Regions from separate parts of the Citrobacter sp. GW821-FHT02E08 genome, predicted to be linked through region 1. Evidence: predicted binding sites of a transcription regulator. Region 1 holds the regulator's gene; the other holds the start of a gene.
What was found. Region 1 encodes PurR, which represses purine synthesis genes. Its sites were predicted from a motif close to CANGCAAACGTTTGCNTG; they were not measured.
Positions count from the first base shown of each region.

Region 2: the regulator PurR is predicted to act here: its motif matches at 3,951-3,968, upstream of gcvT (glycine cleavage system aminomethyltransferase GcvT).

Region 1 is NZ_JBWKVL010000004.1:82,082-89,608, forward strand. Features, by position in the region: gene rnt (ribonuclease T) at 1-51, shown strand, start outside; gene grxD (monothiol glutaredoxin 4) at 123-470, opposite strand; gene AC07UY_RS06925 (C40 family peptidase) at 808-1,638, shown strand; gene sodB (superoxide dismutase [Fe]) at 1,766-2,347, shown strand; gene AC07UY_RS06935 (MFS transporter) at 2,401-3,567, opposite strand; gene cydH (cytochrome bd-I accessory subunit CydH) at 3,734-3,823, opposite strand; gene purR (HTH-type transcriptional repressor PurR) at 4,120-5,145, shown strand; gene punR (DNA-binding transcriptional activator PunR) at 5,142-6,074, opposite strand; gene punC (purine nucleoside transporter PunC) at 6,188-7,393, shown strand.
Region 2 is NZ_JBWKVL010000001.1:342,927-350,453, forward strand. Features, by position in the region: gene pepP (Xaa-Pro aminopeptidase) at 1-1,109, shown strand, start outside; gene ubiH (2-octaprenyl-6-methoxyphenyl hydroxylase) at 1,106-2,284, shown strand; gene ubiI (FAD-dependent 2-octaprenylphenol hydroxylase) at 2,406-3,608, shown strand; gene gcvT (glycine cleavage system aminomethyltransferase GcvT) at 4,058-5,152, shown strand; gene gcvH (glycine cleavage system protein GcvH) at 5,178-5,567, shown strand; gene gcvP (aminomethyl-transferring glycine dehydrogenase) at 5,695-7,527, shown strand, end outside.

The DNA.
Region 1 (7,527 bases):
CGTTGGAAACGCCTTGGCGGGTGGCCACTACCGCAACCGGAAGACGCTTAATCACTTTCATCAGGCGATCGAGCCCATAAAAAAAGCGACCAGAGAATGGTCGCTTTTTTTATTTCCGCTGATTACTCAGCATCAGGTTCTTCGGTTTTGTATTTCGCTGCAGTTTCTTTAATCAGTTGCTGCAACTCACCGCGCTGGTACATTTCGATCAAAATATCACAGCCGCCAACCAGTTCGCCATCAACCCACAGTTGCGGGAAAGTTGGCCAGTTTGCATATTTCGGTAATTCCGCTCGAATATCCGGGTTCTGCAGGATATCAACATAGGCAAAACGCTCGCCACAGGCAGACAACGCCTGGACAGCCTGTGCGGAGAAACCGCAGCTTGGCAGTTTTGGAGAACCTTTCATGTACAGGAGAATCGGGTTTTCAGCGATCTGGCGCTGGATTTTTTCGATAGTGGTGCTCATTGTCTTGCTTCCTTTAACTTCTTTTACGGCAGTAGTCTGACATTGTAGCGGGTCAGACTGGCAACGGAAAATAACATTTTCATTACGCTTTACTATTTTATCCCCTGGCGCGATAAGTTGCATTCTCTATATTTCTTATCCTGTAAAACAACACGCCCTGGACTCTCCGCTGACCATTTTTAGTACGAGCTGTTGATTTTTTTTGCAGTCGCTTACGAAATGGGGTTTTAGATGATAAAAGCGATTAACTTTCTGTGCTTTTATGGATTAGAATCGACAGGTTTTGTAAATCACACGCAGGCATGATAGCCGCCTGCATTAACCAGAGGACTGCTCAGTGGCGCGAATAAACCGAATTTCGATCACGCTCTGTGCTTTGCTTTTTTCCACACTCTCTTTCACATCCCCGGCTAATGCTTCCCGGCAAACCAGGGAGACGCCTGCTGTTTCTCACGTAACGAAAACGGCAGATAAACATAAGAACGCGACGGCCAGTAAAAAAACAACCAAAACCAGTCAGAAAACCGTCAAAAAAGCCGTTAACAAAACCAGCGTAAAAACGGCCTCTTCGTCCAAAAAGCACACGACCTCGCCAGCGAAAACCACTAAAAATGCACATCGCCGTGTCTCTTCCACAACCGCAAAAACAGCCTCCGTCACCTGGAGCGAAAAATGCACGCCACGCAAAGGCCGCAAGCCCCATTGTGTGAAGGTGAAAGAGACCGCACCAGCTTCGCTTGCCGATGCGCATAAGGTCAGGGTACAGAAAGCGACCAAAACGGCAATGTCCACATTGATGAATCAGATTGGTAAACCGTATCACTGGGGCGGCACGTCGCCACGTACCGGTTTTGATTGCAGCGGTCTGGTCTGGTACGCCTATAAAGATCTGGTGAAGTTCCGTATTCCGCGTACGGCAAATGAAATGTACCACCTACGCGATGCCTCACCGATTGAGCGTGATGAACTGAAGAATGGCGATCTGGTCTTCTTCCGGACCCAGGGGCGCGGTACTGCGGATCACGTCGGCGTGTATGTCGGCAATGGCAAATTTATCCAGTCCCCCCGTTCAGGGCAGGAAATTCAGATAACCTCATTAAGCGAAGATTACTGGCAACGCCACTATGTCGGCGCCCGCCGCGTCATGACGCCAAAAACCATTCGTTAATCCCTTACCCTGTTGTTTTCGCAACAGGGTAAGTTCTTCTTTTGCATCACCTTTCAATTTGCTACCCTATCCTTACGTACTTTATGGCTATTGTACGTACTCAATATTAATAATAAGGAGAGAAGCAATGTCGTTCGAATTACCTGCATTACCGTATGCCAAAGACGCGCTGGCACCACACATTTCCGCTGAGACGCTGGAATACCACTACGGCAAACATCATCAAACCTATGTGACGAATCTCAATAACCTGATCAAAGGTACCGCCTTTGAAGGTAAATCACTGGAAGAGATCGTTCGTAGTTCAGAAGGTGGCGTATTCAATAACGCAGCCCAGGTCTGGAACCACACGTTCTACTGGAACTGCCTGGCCCCGAACGCGGGCGGCGAACCAACCGGCAAACTGGCTGACGCTATCGCCGCGTCCTTCGGTAGCTTTGCTGAATTCAAAGCACAGTTCACCGATGCTGCGATTAAAAACTTCGGTTCCGGCTGGACCTGGCTGGTAAAAGGGGCTGATGGCAAACTGGCTATCGTTTCTACGTCCAACGCGGGCACCCCGCTGACCACGGATGCCACCCCGCTGATGACCGTTGACGTGTGGGAACATGCTTACTACATCGACTACCGTAATGCCCGTCCTGGCTACCTGGAGCATTTCTGGGCGCTGGTAAACTGGGAATTCGTTGCGAAGAACTTCGCGGCGTAAATACGACAACGCAGAAGGGTTTCCTTCTGCGTTTTTATTTTCAACTCAATCGTTTAGTTGGCGACATAGGCCGTTTCAGGTTGCCTTCTCGCTGACACAAAGACCAGCAATAACGCCAGCCCTGCCACAATGGCGCCCATCACCGGAACAAAGCTATACCCCAGACCGCCGGAAATCACCGCGCCACCCGCCGCCGCGCCTAACGCATTCCCAAGATTAAATGCCCCGATATTCACCGACGAAGACAACCCCGGCGCTTCACTGGCGACACGCATCACGCGCATCTGCAAAGGCGGTACGACGGCAAATGTTGCCGCGCCCCACACCACCATACTGAACGCAGCGCCCAGATCGTTACGCGCCAGGAAAGGAATGGCCAGCATGATGACCATAAGCAGCAGTAAGAAACCTTTCAGCGTACCGTTGACGGAACGATCGGCCAGTTTGCCGCCAAAATAGTTGCCGATCGAAAACCCAACGCCGATCAAAACTAACATCGCGGTGACAAATGCCGGTGTGGCATGGGCAATGTTTTGCAGAACGGGTGAAATATAGGTGTAGAGGGTGAACATTGCCCCCGCGCCCAGCACGGTGGTCAGCAGCGCAGAAAGGACCGGTGGACGCAGCAAGACAGCCAGTTCTTTACGCACGTCCGGCCGTTCCCCTGCGCCACCTTTCGGCAGAGAGAAGAATAAACTGAGCATCGCGATCACCCCAAGTCCAGCGGTCGCTAAAAAGGACATCCGCCAGCCAATGGTTTCCCCAAGCCATGTGGCCGCAGGCACGCCGCCGATGTTTGCAATGGTCAGTCCCATAAACATCGTCGCCACGGCGCTGGCCTGTTTATGCTTCGGCACTACCCTGGCCGCCACGACCGAACCCAATCCGAAAAACGCGCCGTGATTAAGACTGGTCAAAATGCGCGATAGCATCAAGGTGGTGTAATCCGGCGCAATGGCCGACAGGACGTTGCCCAGCGTAAAAATGGCCATCAAAAAAATCAGCGCATTACGACGAGCACGGTGCGATAGCAACAGGGTCATCAACGGCGCGCCCACCATCACACCCACCGCATAGGCGCTGATGAGCATTCCGGCGGCGGGAATGGAGACATTCACGCCATGCGCAATGACGGGCAACAGCCCCATCGGAGAGAATTCCGTGGTCCCAATACCAAATGCGCCAATCGCAAGCGCCAGTAAGGGGTAATTGATTTTCATACGTTGACTCCGCTGCAGCGTGCCGCGAAGCGACACCCGATAAGAGCCAAAAGCATGACATCAATCACAAAAATAATAAAGTTAACAGAATGGCAAAAGACTTTTGCTGATTTAGTAACAATGAAGGGGTAACGAGATGAGGGAGAGCATGCTCCCTCACGGTAAATCAGTGCAGTGCGGCGGTCAGACCACCCGCTACGATCAGGCCCAGAACAATAATAGTGGTTACTAACGAAAACTTCAGATCGGTGCTCATCAAATTTGCTCCTTTTTATTCCCACACAAAAAGTGATATTGCGCATTTTTACACACTTGGATGTAAAAATCTCCCAGGATTTATATTGATAACCACTTTTAACTCTTCCCCTTTTCGTCAAGATCAGACAAAATTCCACGCTTACTTGATTAGCGTACCGGCCATTGACCCCCTCCTGACGTTTCGTGTCGTTTTCCCGGCGTGCCGCAACCCTGATGTTGCGATAAGGGTGTGTAAAGGCAAACGTTTACCTACAGTATTTTCAGGAGTTTGGATATGGTCTGGAGTGAAATGTAATGGCAACAATTAAAGATGTAGCGAAGCGAGCAAACGTTTCCACTACAACCGTATCACATGTAATTAACAAAACGCGTTTTGTCGCAGAAGAGACTCGCAATGCTGTCTGGGCAGCAATCAAAGAATTGCACTACTCCCCGAGTGCCGTCGCCCGCAGCCTGAAGGTGAATCACACCAAATCTATCGGTCTGCTGGCAACCAGCAGTGAAGCCGCCTATTTCGCTGAAATTATTGAAGCCGTTGAGAAAAACTGCTTCCAGAAAGGCTACACCCTGATCCTTGGCAATGCCTGGAATAATCTTGAAAAACAACGGGCCTACCTTTCCATGATGGCGCAAAAGCGTGTGGATGGTCTGCTGGTTATGTGTTCGGAATATCCAGAGTCTCTGCTCTCCATGCTTGAAGAGTATCGCCATATTCCAATGGTGGTTATGGATTGGGGCGAAGCGAAGGCTGACTTTACCGATACGGTCATTGATAACGCGTTCGAAGGCGGTTATATGGCCGGTCGTTATCTGGTGGAACGCGGTCATCGTGAGATAGGCGTCATTCCTGGCCCGATGGAGCGTAACACGGGGGCTGGCCGCCTGGCGGGCTTTATGAAGGCGATGGACGAAGCGCTGATAAAAGTCCCGGAAAACTGGATTGTACAGGGCGATTTTGAACCTGAGTCTGGTTATCGTGCAATGCAGCAAATCCTCTCTCAGACCCATCGCCCTACTGCGGTATTCTGCGGTGGCGACATCATGGCAATGGGGGCGCTCTGCGCTGCTGACGAAATGGGTTTGCGCGTACCGCAGGATATTTCGGTGATCGGTTATGACAATGTGCGTAACGCGCGCTATTTCACACCCGCACTGACCACTATTCACCAACCGAAAGACTCACTGGGTGAAACGGCCTTTAATATGTTGTTAGACCGTATCGTCAACAAGCGTGAAGAGTCGCAGTCTATTGAAGTCCACCCGCGACTGATCGAACGTCGTTCGGTTGCGGATGGTCCGTTCCGCGACTATCGTCGTTAAGCTTCCCCGGCGGGAACCTCTTCAGGTTCTCGCAACCACTCTTTATTCAGCGTTTCACTGTCGCCTAAATACTCCAGCAGCCAGGCTAATGCGGGCGACGTGTCATTTTGCTGCCAGGTCAGGCAGCATGCTGCATCCGGGAATGGATTCTCCAGGGTCAACGCGACCCATTTGCCACTGTCGACCCACGGTTTTGCAAAATGCGTAGGCACCATCCCGACACATAACCCGGCGGAAAGACAGGTTGCTGACGATTCCCAATCCGGTACGATCACGCGCTTTTGGTTGTCCAGCAGCCAGGTGATACGTTTAGGCAGTGTCCGTGACGTGTCTTCACGGACCAGCGACGGCCAGTTGCGCAACGTATCATCACTCAAGGGTCCGGGCATCGCCGCCAGGGGATGATGACTTGCCACCACGCAGCTCCAGCTCAACATTCCCATATCGCGAAAGGTATAGCGCCCGCCGACGGGGATCGCCTGCGTCGCCCCAATGGCCAGTTCCACGCGTCCGTCGGAAAGCGCATCCCAGACGCCGTTAAACACCTCCTGAGAAACGATCAGCTCGACGTCATCAAAGTGGCGATAGAAGTCGACAATCATCTGCCGGGTGCGTTCTGGTCGCACAATATTATCTACCGCGATAGGCAGTTGCCCTCGCCAGCCATTCGCAATCTGTTGGCACTGCTGGCGGGTGATCTGCATTTTTTTGATAACAGAGCGGCCTTCTTTTAAAAACCAGGCGCCGGCGGGCGTCAATTCCACATCCCGGTGGCGTCGTTCAAACAGGGGAACCGCCAGCCACTCTTCCAGTTGACGTACGGTGTAGCTGACGGCCGAGGGCACGCGATGCAGTTCCTGGGCGGCGGAACTGAAGCTACCATTGCGCGCGACAGCATCAACAACTTCAAGGGAATATTCTGACCACATATTCTGCCTACAAAAAATTTGAATTCAGTAGACAAATATTAGCGTTTCACAACAGGAATTTCACTCCCTACACTCTGCGGCAATGTCTTACTGATAAAAAAAGAGAATGTATTATGCAACCGGGAAAAGGGTTTTTAGTCTGGCTGGCGGGTCTCAGCGTACTGGGTTTTCTGGCAACAGATATGTACTTACCTGCATTTGCTGCCATTCAGGCCGATTTGCAGACACCTGCCTCTGCCGTCAGCGCCAGTCTGAGCCTGTTCTTAGCCGGGTTCGCCATCGCCCAGCTCGCCTGGGGTCCGCTATCCGATCGTTACGGTCGTAAGCCCATACTATTGCTCGGTTTGTCGATCTTCGCCCTCGGAAGTCTGGGTATGCTGTGGGTAGAAAGTGCAACAGGCTTGCTGGTTCTGCGCTTTATCCAGGCCATTGGCGTGTGTGCTGCTGCTGTTGTCTGGCAGGCACTGGTGACGGATTACTACCCGTCGCAAAAAGTTAACCGTATTTTTGCCACCATCATGCCGTTGGTCGGGTTGTCGCCTGCGCTTGCGCCATTGTTAGGCAGTTGGATCCTCGCGCATTTTTCCTGGCAGGCCATTTTCGCCACGCTGTTTGTGATTACGCTGATCCTGATGCTGCCCGCCCTGCGTTTAAAACCCACCGCAAAAGCACGTGACGATAGTCAGGATAAACTGACGTTCACTACCCTGCTGCGTTCGAAAGCCTATCGTGGGAACGTGCTGATTTACGCAGCCTGTTCCGCCAGCTTCTTTGCATGGTTAACCGGTTCGCCGTTCATCCTTAGTGAAATGGGTTATAGCCCCGCAGTGATTGGTCTCAGTTATGTTCCGCAAACCATCGCCTTCCTGATCGGTGGGTACGGTTGCCGCGCAGCGTTACAAAAATGGCAGGGGCAACAGCTGTTACCCTGGTTATTGGTCATCTTCGCATTGAGCGTCGTCGCGACCTGGGCGACCAGTTTTATTAGCCATGTATCGCTGACCGAAATTCTGATCCCCTTCTGTGTCATGGCTATCGCCAACGGCGCGATCTACCCTATTGTTGTGGCTCAGGCATTGCGCCCATTCCCACAAGCCACCGGGCGTGCCGCAGCATTGCAGAATTCACTGCAGTTGGGTCTCTGTTTCCTGGCCAGTCTGGTCGTCTCCTGGTTAATCAGCACACCGTTGCTGACCACCACCAGCGTCATGTTATCGACCGTTGCGCTCGCAGGATTGGGGTATTGGATGCAGTCGCAGGCGAGCGAGTCCACGCATCACACCGCGCACTCTGAGATGGCACACAACGATTCGTACTAAAAATAGCGATAATAGCCACTGATTAGCTCGCTAACTTTTTTGGGTTGTTTCACCGATTATTGAGGCCTATACTCATTTTCGGTTGTTACATAAATACGATAAATATTACGTTCTAACGGGAGCCGGAGCGCTCC
Region 2 (7,527 bases), on a different contig from region 1:
ACCACAGCGTTTTGTTTAACCGGGTTCGCGACCTGACTGCGGAGATCTGGTTTGGCCGTCGTCTTGGGCAAGATGCCGCGCCAGAAAAGCTGGGCGTGGATCGTGCGCTGGCGTTCAGCGAAATCAACCAGCAACTCTTCCAACTGCTTAATGGCCTGGATGTGGTGTATCACGCGCAAGGCGAATATGCCTGGGCGGATGAGATTGTCTTCACTGCGCTGGATAAGCTGCGCAAAGGGGCACGTCAGAATCTGAAAGCACCTGCGACGCTCACCGACTGGCGCCCGATGGTGCATGAGATGCGCCTGTTTAAATCAGCGGAAGAGATCGCCGTAATGCGACGTGCCGGAGAGATCAGCGCGCTGGCGCATACACGGGCGATGGAGAAATGCCGTCCGGGCATGTTTGAGTATCAACTGGAAGGGGAGATTCACCACGAATTTACGCGTCACGGCGCGCGTTATCCTTCCTATAACACCATTGTTGGCAGTGGCGCAAATGGCTGCATCCTGCATTACACCGAGAATGAAAGTGAAATGCGCGATGGCTCGCTGGTGTTGATTGACGCCGGATGCGAATACAAAGGGTATGCCGGGGATATCACACGAACCTTCCCGGTCAACGGCAAGTTCACCTCCGCCCAGCGCGAGATCTACGACATTGTGCTGGCGTCGCTGGAAACCAGTTTGCGCCTGTACCGCCCGGGCACCTCCATTCAGGAAGTGACCGGCGAGGTGGTGCGCATTATGGTAACTGGCCTGGTGAAACTGGGCATCCTGAAGGGCGAAATCGATCAACTGATCGCCGATAACGCCCATCGACCTTTCTTTATGCATGGCCTGAGCCACTGGCTGGGGCTGGATGTGCATGATGTCGGCACCTATGGTAAGGATCGCTCCCGTCTGCTTGAGCCGGGTATGGTTCTGACCGTGGAGCCAGGTCTCTACATCGCACCGGATGCTGACGTACCGGAAGCGTATCGCGGTATTGGTATCCGAATTGAAGACGACATCGTCATCACACAAACCGGTAACGAAAACCTGACCGCCAGCGTAGTGAAAAAAGCCGACGACATCGAAGCCTTAATGGCTGCGGCGCGCCAACAATGAGCGTGATTATCGTAGGCGGCGGGATGGCTGGGGCGACGCTGGCGCTGGCAATCTCTCAATTGAGTCATGGCAAGTTGCCGGTGCATCTGATTGAAGCGACGGCGCCTGAAGCCCAGGATCACCCGGGTTTCGACGCCCGGGCGATCGCCCTGGCGGCAGGCACCTGTCAGCAACTGGCGCGGATGGGTATCTGGCAGGCGATCGCCGATTGCGCAACGGCCATCAATACCGTTCACGTTAGCGATCGCGGGCATGCCGGGTTTGTGACTCTGGATGCGCAAGATTATCGTATTGCGGCGTTAGGGCAGGTCGTTGAGTTGCACGATGTCGGTCAGCGCTTGTTCGGACTGTTGCGCAAAGCGCCGGGCGTGACGTTGCATTGCCCTGATCGCGTCGCCACGGTCTCGCGCACGCAGGAGCAGGTCAATGTCACGCTGGAAAACGGTGATGTGATTACCGGCGACGTCCTGGTTGCGGCTGATGGCACGCGTTCTGCGCTGGCAACGGCCTGCGGTGTGGACTGGCAGCAAACGCCATACGAACAGTTAGCGGTGATCGCCAACGTGGCTGTCTCTGTGCCCCATGAAGGGCGTGCGTTTGAGCGCTTTACCCAACATGGCCCACTGGCGATGTTGCCAATGTCCGGGGAGCGTTGCTCACTGGTGTGGTGCCATCCGCTTGAGCGACGTGATGAGGTGATGGCCTGGTCTGATGAACAGTTTTGCCGTGAATTGCAGAGCGCATTTGGCTGGCGACTGGGACGTATTACCCAAGCGGGGAAACGCAGTGCCTATCCTCTTTCGCTGACGACGGCGGTCAAAGCCGTCACCCATCGTACCGTGCTGGTGGGAAATGCCGCGCAGACACTGCACCCTATCGCAGGACAAGGGTTTAATCTTGGATTACGCGATGTGATGAGCCTTGCCGAAACGCTGACCCAGGCATGGCAAGCAGGCGAAGACGTCGGCGAATATCGCGTGCTGTCGCGTTATCAACAGCGTCGACAGGCAGACCGTGAAACAACAATTGGTGTGACGAACAGTCTGGTTTATCTGTTTGCCAATCACTGGGCGCCGTTGGTTGTCGGACGCAATGTCGGGTTGATGGCAATGGAATTATTGACACCGGCACGCGATGTGCTGGCGGAGCGGACCCTGGGTTGGGTAGCGCGTTAAATATGACCTGTAGGCCGGATAAGGTGAAGCCGCCATCCGGCAGGGTTACCCGCACAAATGCCTGATGGCGTTACGCTTATCAGGCCTACGGATTACAGGTTTCGGTTTCGAGGAGCAAACAGTGCAAAGTGTTGATGTAGCTATTGTGGGTGGAGGCATGGTAGGTCTGGCCGTCGCCTGCGGCTTACAGGGTAGCGGTTTACGGGTCGCCGTGCTGGAACAGCATGTCCCTCAGCCACTGGAAAATGATGCTCCACCGGCGCTTCGCGTGTCGGCCATTAATGCTGCCAGCGAAAAATTGCTCACGCGTCTCGGCGTGTGGTCAGATATTGTTGCCCGTCGGGCCAGCTGCTATCACGGCATGGAAGTCTGGGACAAAGACAGCTTTGGACGCATTGCGTTCGATGATAAAAGTATGGGCTACAGCCATCTTGGGCATATCGTTGAAAATACGGTGATCCACTATGCTCTGTGGCAAAAAGCGCAGCAATCCTCGGATGTTACTCTGATGGCCCCCGCAGAACTGCAGCAGGTGGCCTGGGGGGAAAATGAAACGTTTCTGACCCTGAAAGACGGCACGATGTTAACCGCTCGCCTGGTGGTTGGAGCGGACGGCGCGAACTCCTGGCTGCGCAGCAAAGCAGATATTCCGCTGACCTTCTGGGACTATCGCCATCATGCGCTGGTCGCAACCATTCGTACCGAAGAGGCGCATGATGCCGTTGCACGCCAGGCGTTTCATGGCGAAGGTATTCTCGCGTTTTTGCCCCTCGTCGACCCGCATCTCTGCTCTATTGTCTGGTCGCTTTCGCCACAAGAGGCTGAGCGGATGCAACATGCGAGCGAAGAGGAATTCAACCGGGCATTGAATATTGCGTTTGATAACCGGTTGGGGTTGTGTCGCGTGGAAAGCGAACGCCAGGTATTCCCGCTGACGGGGCGCTATGCGCGCCAGTTTGCCGCCCATCGTCTGGCACTGGTCGGCGATGCCGCCCATACCATCCATCCGCTGGCGGGGCAGGGGGTTAACCTCGGCTTTATGGATGCTGCGGAACTTATCGATGAACTGAAGCGTTTGCAGCGTCAGGGCAAAGATATCGGTCAGTATCTGTATTTGCGTCGTTACGAGCGCAGCCGTAAGCACAGTGCCGCCATGATGCTGGCAGGTATGCAAGGTTTTCGCGAGCTGTTTGCTGGGGAGAATCCGGCGAAGAAATTGCTGCGCGATATTGGTCTGAAACTGGCCGATACCCTCCCTGGTGTAAAACCGCAACTTATCCGTCAGGCAATGGGGTTGAATGATTTACCTGAGTGGCTTCGTTAACAAATCCCCCCGCTTCTAAGAGTTTGAGACCCGTCACACTTTCTTCTCCCGGCCTTCGCGCCGGGGGACTTACCTCATTTGAAATAATCTAATTCCACGCTGTTTTTCGCATTAGATTTTTTTATATCACTATTTTCTCTAGTCTCGATTTTTGACATTTTTTTAGAATTTAATATCGATTCAGTCGGTTTTTTTCGCCTGTGATTTGTGTGTTATAGGCGTGTTAATTATATTTTTGGTTTTTTGTTCTGTGGTCTGCTTTGCCATTTTTTGGCATAAGCTAATGTGATAGTTAATTTTACCTTATGGTTAAGCGTCAGTTTCGGTGGTAAGTTCAATGGAAAAGAGAACGTTTGCGTTGAGGCCATGACGTGGCTTCGATGACGGGTTTCGTGGCGTAAATTTCATCACGAAATGGTTGCAAGCCCTGCTTATTCAACGAGGAAAAGATGGCTCAACAGACTCCTTTGTACGAACAACACACGTTATGTGGCGCACGAATGGTCGATTTTCATGGCTGGATGATGCCGCTGCATTACGGTTCCCAGCTCGATGAGCATCATGCTGTGCGCACCGATGCCGGTATGTTTGATGTTTCGCATATGACGATTGTCGATCTGCGAGGCAGCCGCACCCGGGAGTTTTTGCGTTATCTGCTGGCAAATGACGTGGCAAAGCTAACGAAGAGCGGGAAAGCCCTCTACTCCGGTATGCTTAATGCCTCGGGCGGCGTGATAGATGACCTTATCGTCTACTACTTCACTGAAGATTTCTTCCGCCTCGTTGTTAACTCCGCCACCCGCGAAAAAGACCTCTCCTGGATTTCCCAACACGCTGAACCTTATGCCATCGACATTACCGTCCGTGACGATCTGTCGTTGATCGCCGTACAGGGACCAAACGGGCAGGCTAAAGCCGCCGCGTTGTTTACCGAAGAACAGCGTCGCGCAGTCGACGGGATGAAACCGTTCTTTGGTGTCCAGGCGGGCGATCTCTTCATTGCGACAACCGGTTATACCGGTGAAGCGGGCTATGAAATCGCCATGCCAAATGAAAAGGCGGCAGATTTCTGGCGTGCGCTGGTGGAAGCTGGCGTGAAACCGTGTGGTCTGGGTGCGCGTGATACGTTGCGTCTGGAAGCTGGCATGAACCTGTACAGCCAGGAGATGGACGAAAGCATTTCTCCATTAGCCGCCAACATGGGCTGGACCATTGCCTGGGAACCGACTGACCGTGATTTCATCGGTCGCGACGCGCTGGAAACGCAGCGTGAAAAAGGGCACGAGCAGTTGGTCGGTCTGATCATGACGGAAAAAGGCGTGTTGCGTAATGAGTTGCCGGTTCGTTTTATCGATGCGCAGGGCAACACGCAGGAAGGCATTATCACCAGCGGCACGTTCTCTCCGACGCTGGGCTACAGCATTGCGCTGGCGCGTGTGCCAGCAGGCATTGGTGAAACGGCGATTGTGCAAATCCGTAACCGCGAGATGCCGGTAAAAGTAACGAAACCTGTTTTTGTGCGTAACGGCAAAGCCGTCGCGTGATTCATCCTTTTTTGGAGATTGATTGATGAGCAACGTACCTGCAGAACTGAAATACAGCAAAGAACACGAATGGCTGCGTAAAGAAGCGGACGGTACTTACACCGTGGGCATTACCGAGCACGCTCAGGAACTGTTGGGCGACATGGTGTTTGTCGATCTGCCAGACGTCGGCAGCACCGTTAGCGCAGGCGATGATTGCGCGGTCGCTGAGTCCGTCAAAGCGGCCTCTGATATTTATGCGCCTGTGGGGGGCGAGATCGTGGCCGTTAACGACGCGCTCAGCGACTCTCCGGAGCTTATCAACAGCGAACCGTATGCGGGTGGCTGGATTTTCAAAATCAAAGCCAACGACGCGAGCGAAATCGACGCGCTGCTGGATGCCACTGCATACGAAGCCCTGTTAGAAGACGAGTAATGTTGTGCCGGATGGCACTGCGTTTATCCGGCCTACAGGTCACCGTAGGCCCGGTAAGCGTTAGCGTCACCGGGCAATTGAGTTAGAGACAATCACGATTCACTGCACGTTTCAGGAACCATCGCCCATGACACAGACGTTAAGCCAGCTTGAAAACAGCGGCGCTTTCATTGAACGCCACATCGGACCGGACGCTGAGCAACAGCAAGAAATGCTGAATGCCGTTGGCGCCGAGTCGTTAAACGCGCTGATCGGCCAGATTGTGCCGAAAGATATTCAGCTTGCGACCCCGCCGCAGGTGGGTGAAGCTGCGACCGAATATGCTGCGCTGGCAGAACTCAAAGCTATCGCCAGCCGCAATAAGCGCTTCACGTCTTACATCGGCATGGGCTACACCGCCGTGCAATTGCCGCCGGTTATCCTGCGCAATATGTTAGAAAATCCAGGTTGGTACACCGCGTATACGCCATACCAGCCGGAAGTCTCTCAGGGGCGTCTGGAATCACTGCTGAACTTCCAGCAGGTGACGCTGGATCTGACCGGCCTGGATATGGCCTCTGCGTCTCTGCTTGACGAAGCGACTGCGGCGGCTGAAGCGATGGCAATGGCGAAACGCGTGAGCAAGCTGAAAAACGCTAACCGTTTCTTTGTCGCCTCCGACGTACATCCTCAAACGCTGGACGTAGTTCGCACCCGTGCGGAAACCTTCGGTTTTGATGTGATCGTTGATGATGCCGCAAAAGTGGTTGATCACCAGGATGTGTTTGGCGTGCTGTTACAGCAGGTGGGCACGACCGGGGAAGTACACGACTACAGCGCGCTGATTACTGAGCTGAAGTCGCGCAAAATTGTGGTCAGCGTCGCCGCCGATTTTATGGCGCTGGTTCTGCTGACCGCGCCAGGCAAACAAGGCGCAGATATCGTTTTCGGTTCTGCACAACGCTTTGGTGTGCCGATGGGCTACGGCGGCCCGCATGCGGCATTCTTTGCCGCGAAAGATGAATTCAAACGCTCTATGCCAGGCCGTATTATCGGCGTATCAAAAGATGCGGCGGGCAATACCGCTCTGCGTATGGCGATGCAGACTCGCGAGCAGCATATTCGTCGCGAGAAAGCGAACTCCAATATCTGTACCTCTCAGGTGCTGCTGGCCAACATCGCCAGTCTGTATGCGGTTTATCATGGTCCGGTAGGGCTGAAACGCATTGCAAATCGCATTCATCGCCTGACCGATATTCTGGCAACTGGCCTGCAACAGAAAGGGATGAAGCTGCGTCATGCGCACTACTTTGACACGCTGTGCGTTGAAGTGGCTGATAAAGCTGCGGTGCTGGCGCGCGCGGAAGCGGCAGAAATCAACCTGCGTAGCGATATCCATAATGCAGTAGGCATCACGCTGGATGAAACGACCACCCGTGAAAACGTGCTGGCGTTGTTCTCCGTACTGCTTGGCGATCATCATGGCCTGAATATCGACACGCTGGACAAAGACGTCGCGTATGACAGCCGTTCTATTCAGGACAGCATGTTGCGTGAAGATGATATCCTGACCCATCCGGTGTTTAACCGCTATCACAGCGAAACCGAGATGATGCGTTACATGCACTCTCTGGAACGCAAAGATCTGGCGCTGAATCAGGCGATGATCCCGCTGGGCTCCTGCACCATGAAGCTGAACGCGGCTGCCGAGATGATCCCTATTACCTGGCCGGAATTTGCTGAACTGCATCCTTTCTGCCCGGCGGATCAGGCGGAAGGGTATCATCAGATGATCAGCCAGCTTTCTGAGTGGCTGGTTAAACTGACCGGTTACGACGCCGTGTGCATGCAGCCAAACTCAGGTGCGCAGGGCGAATATGCGGGTCTGCTGGCGATTCGTCATTACCACGAGAGCCGCAACGAAGGGCATCGTGATATCTGCCTGATCCCGGCGTCTGCCCACGGTACTAACCCGGCGTCC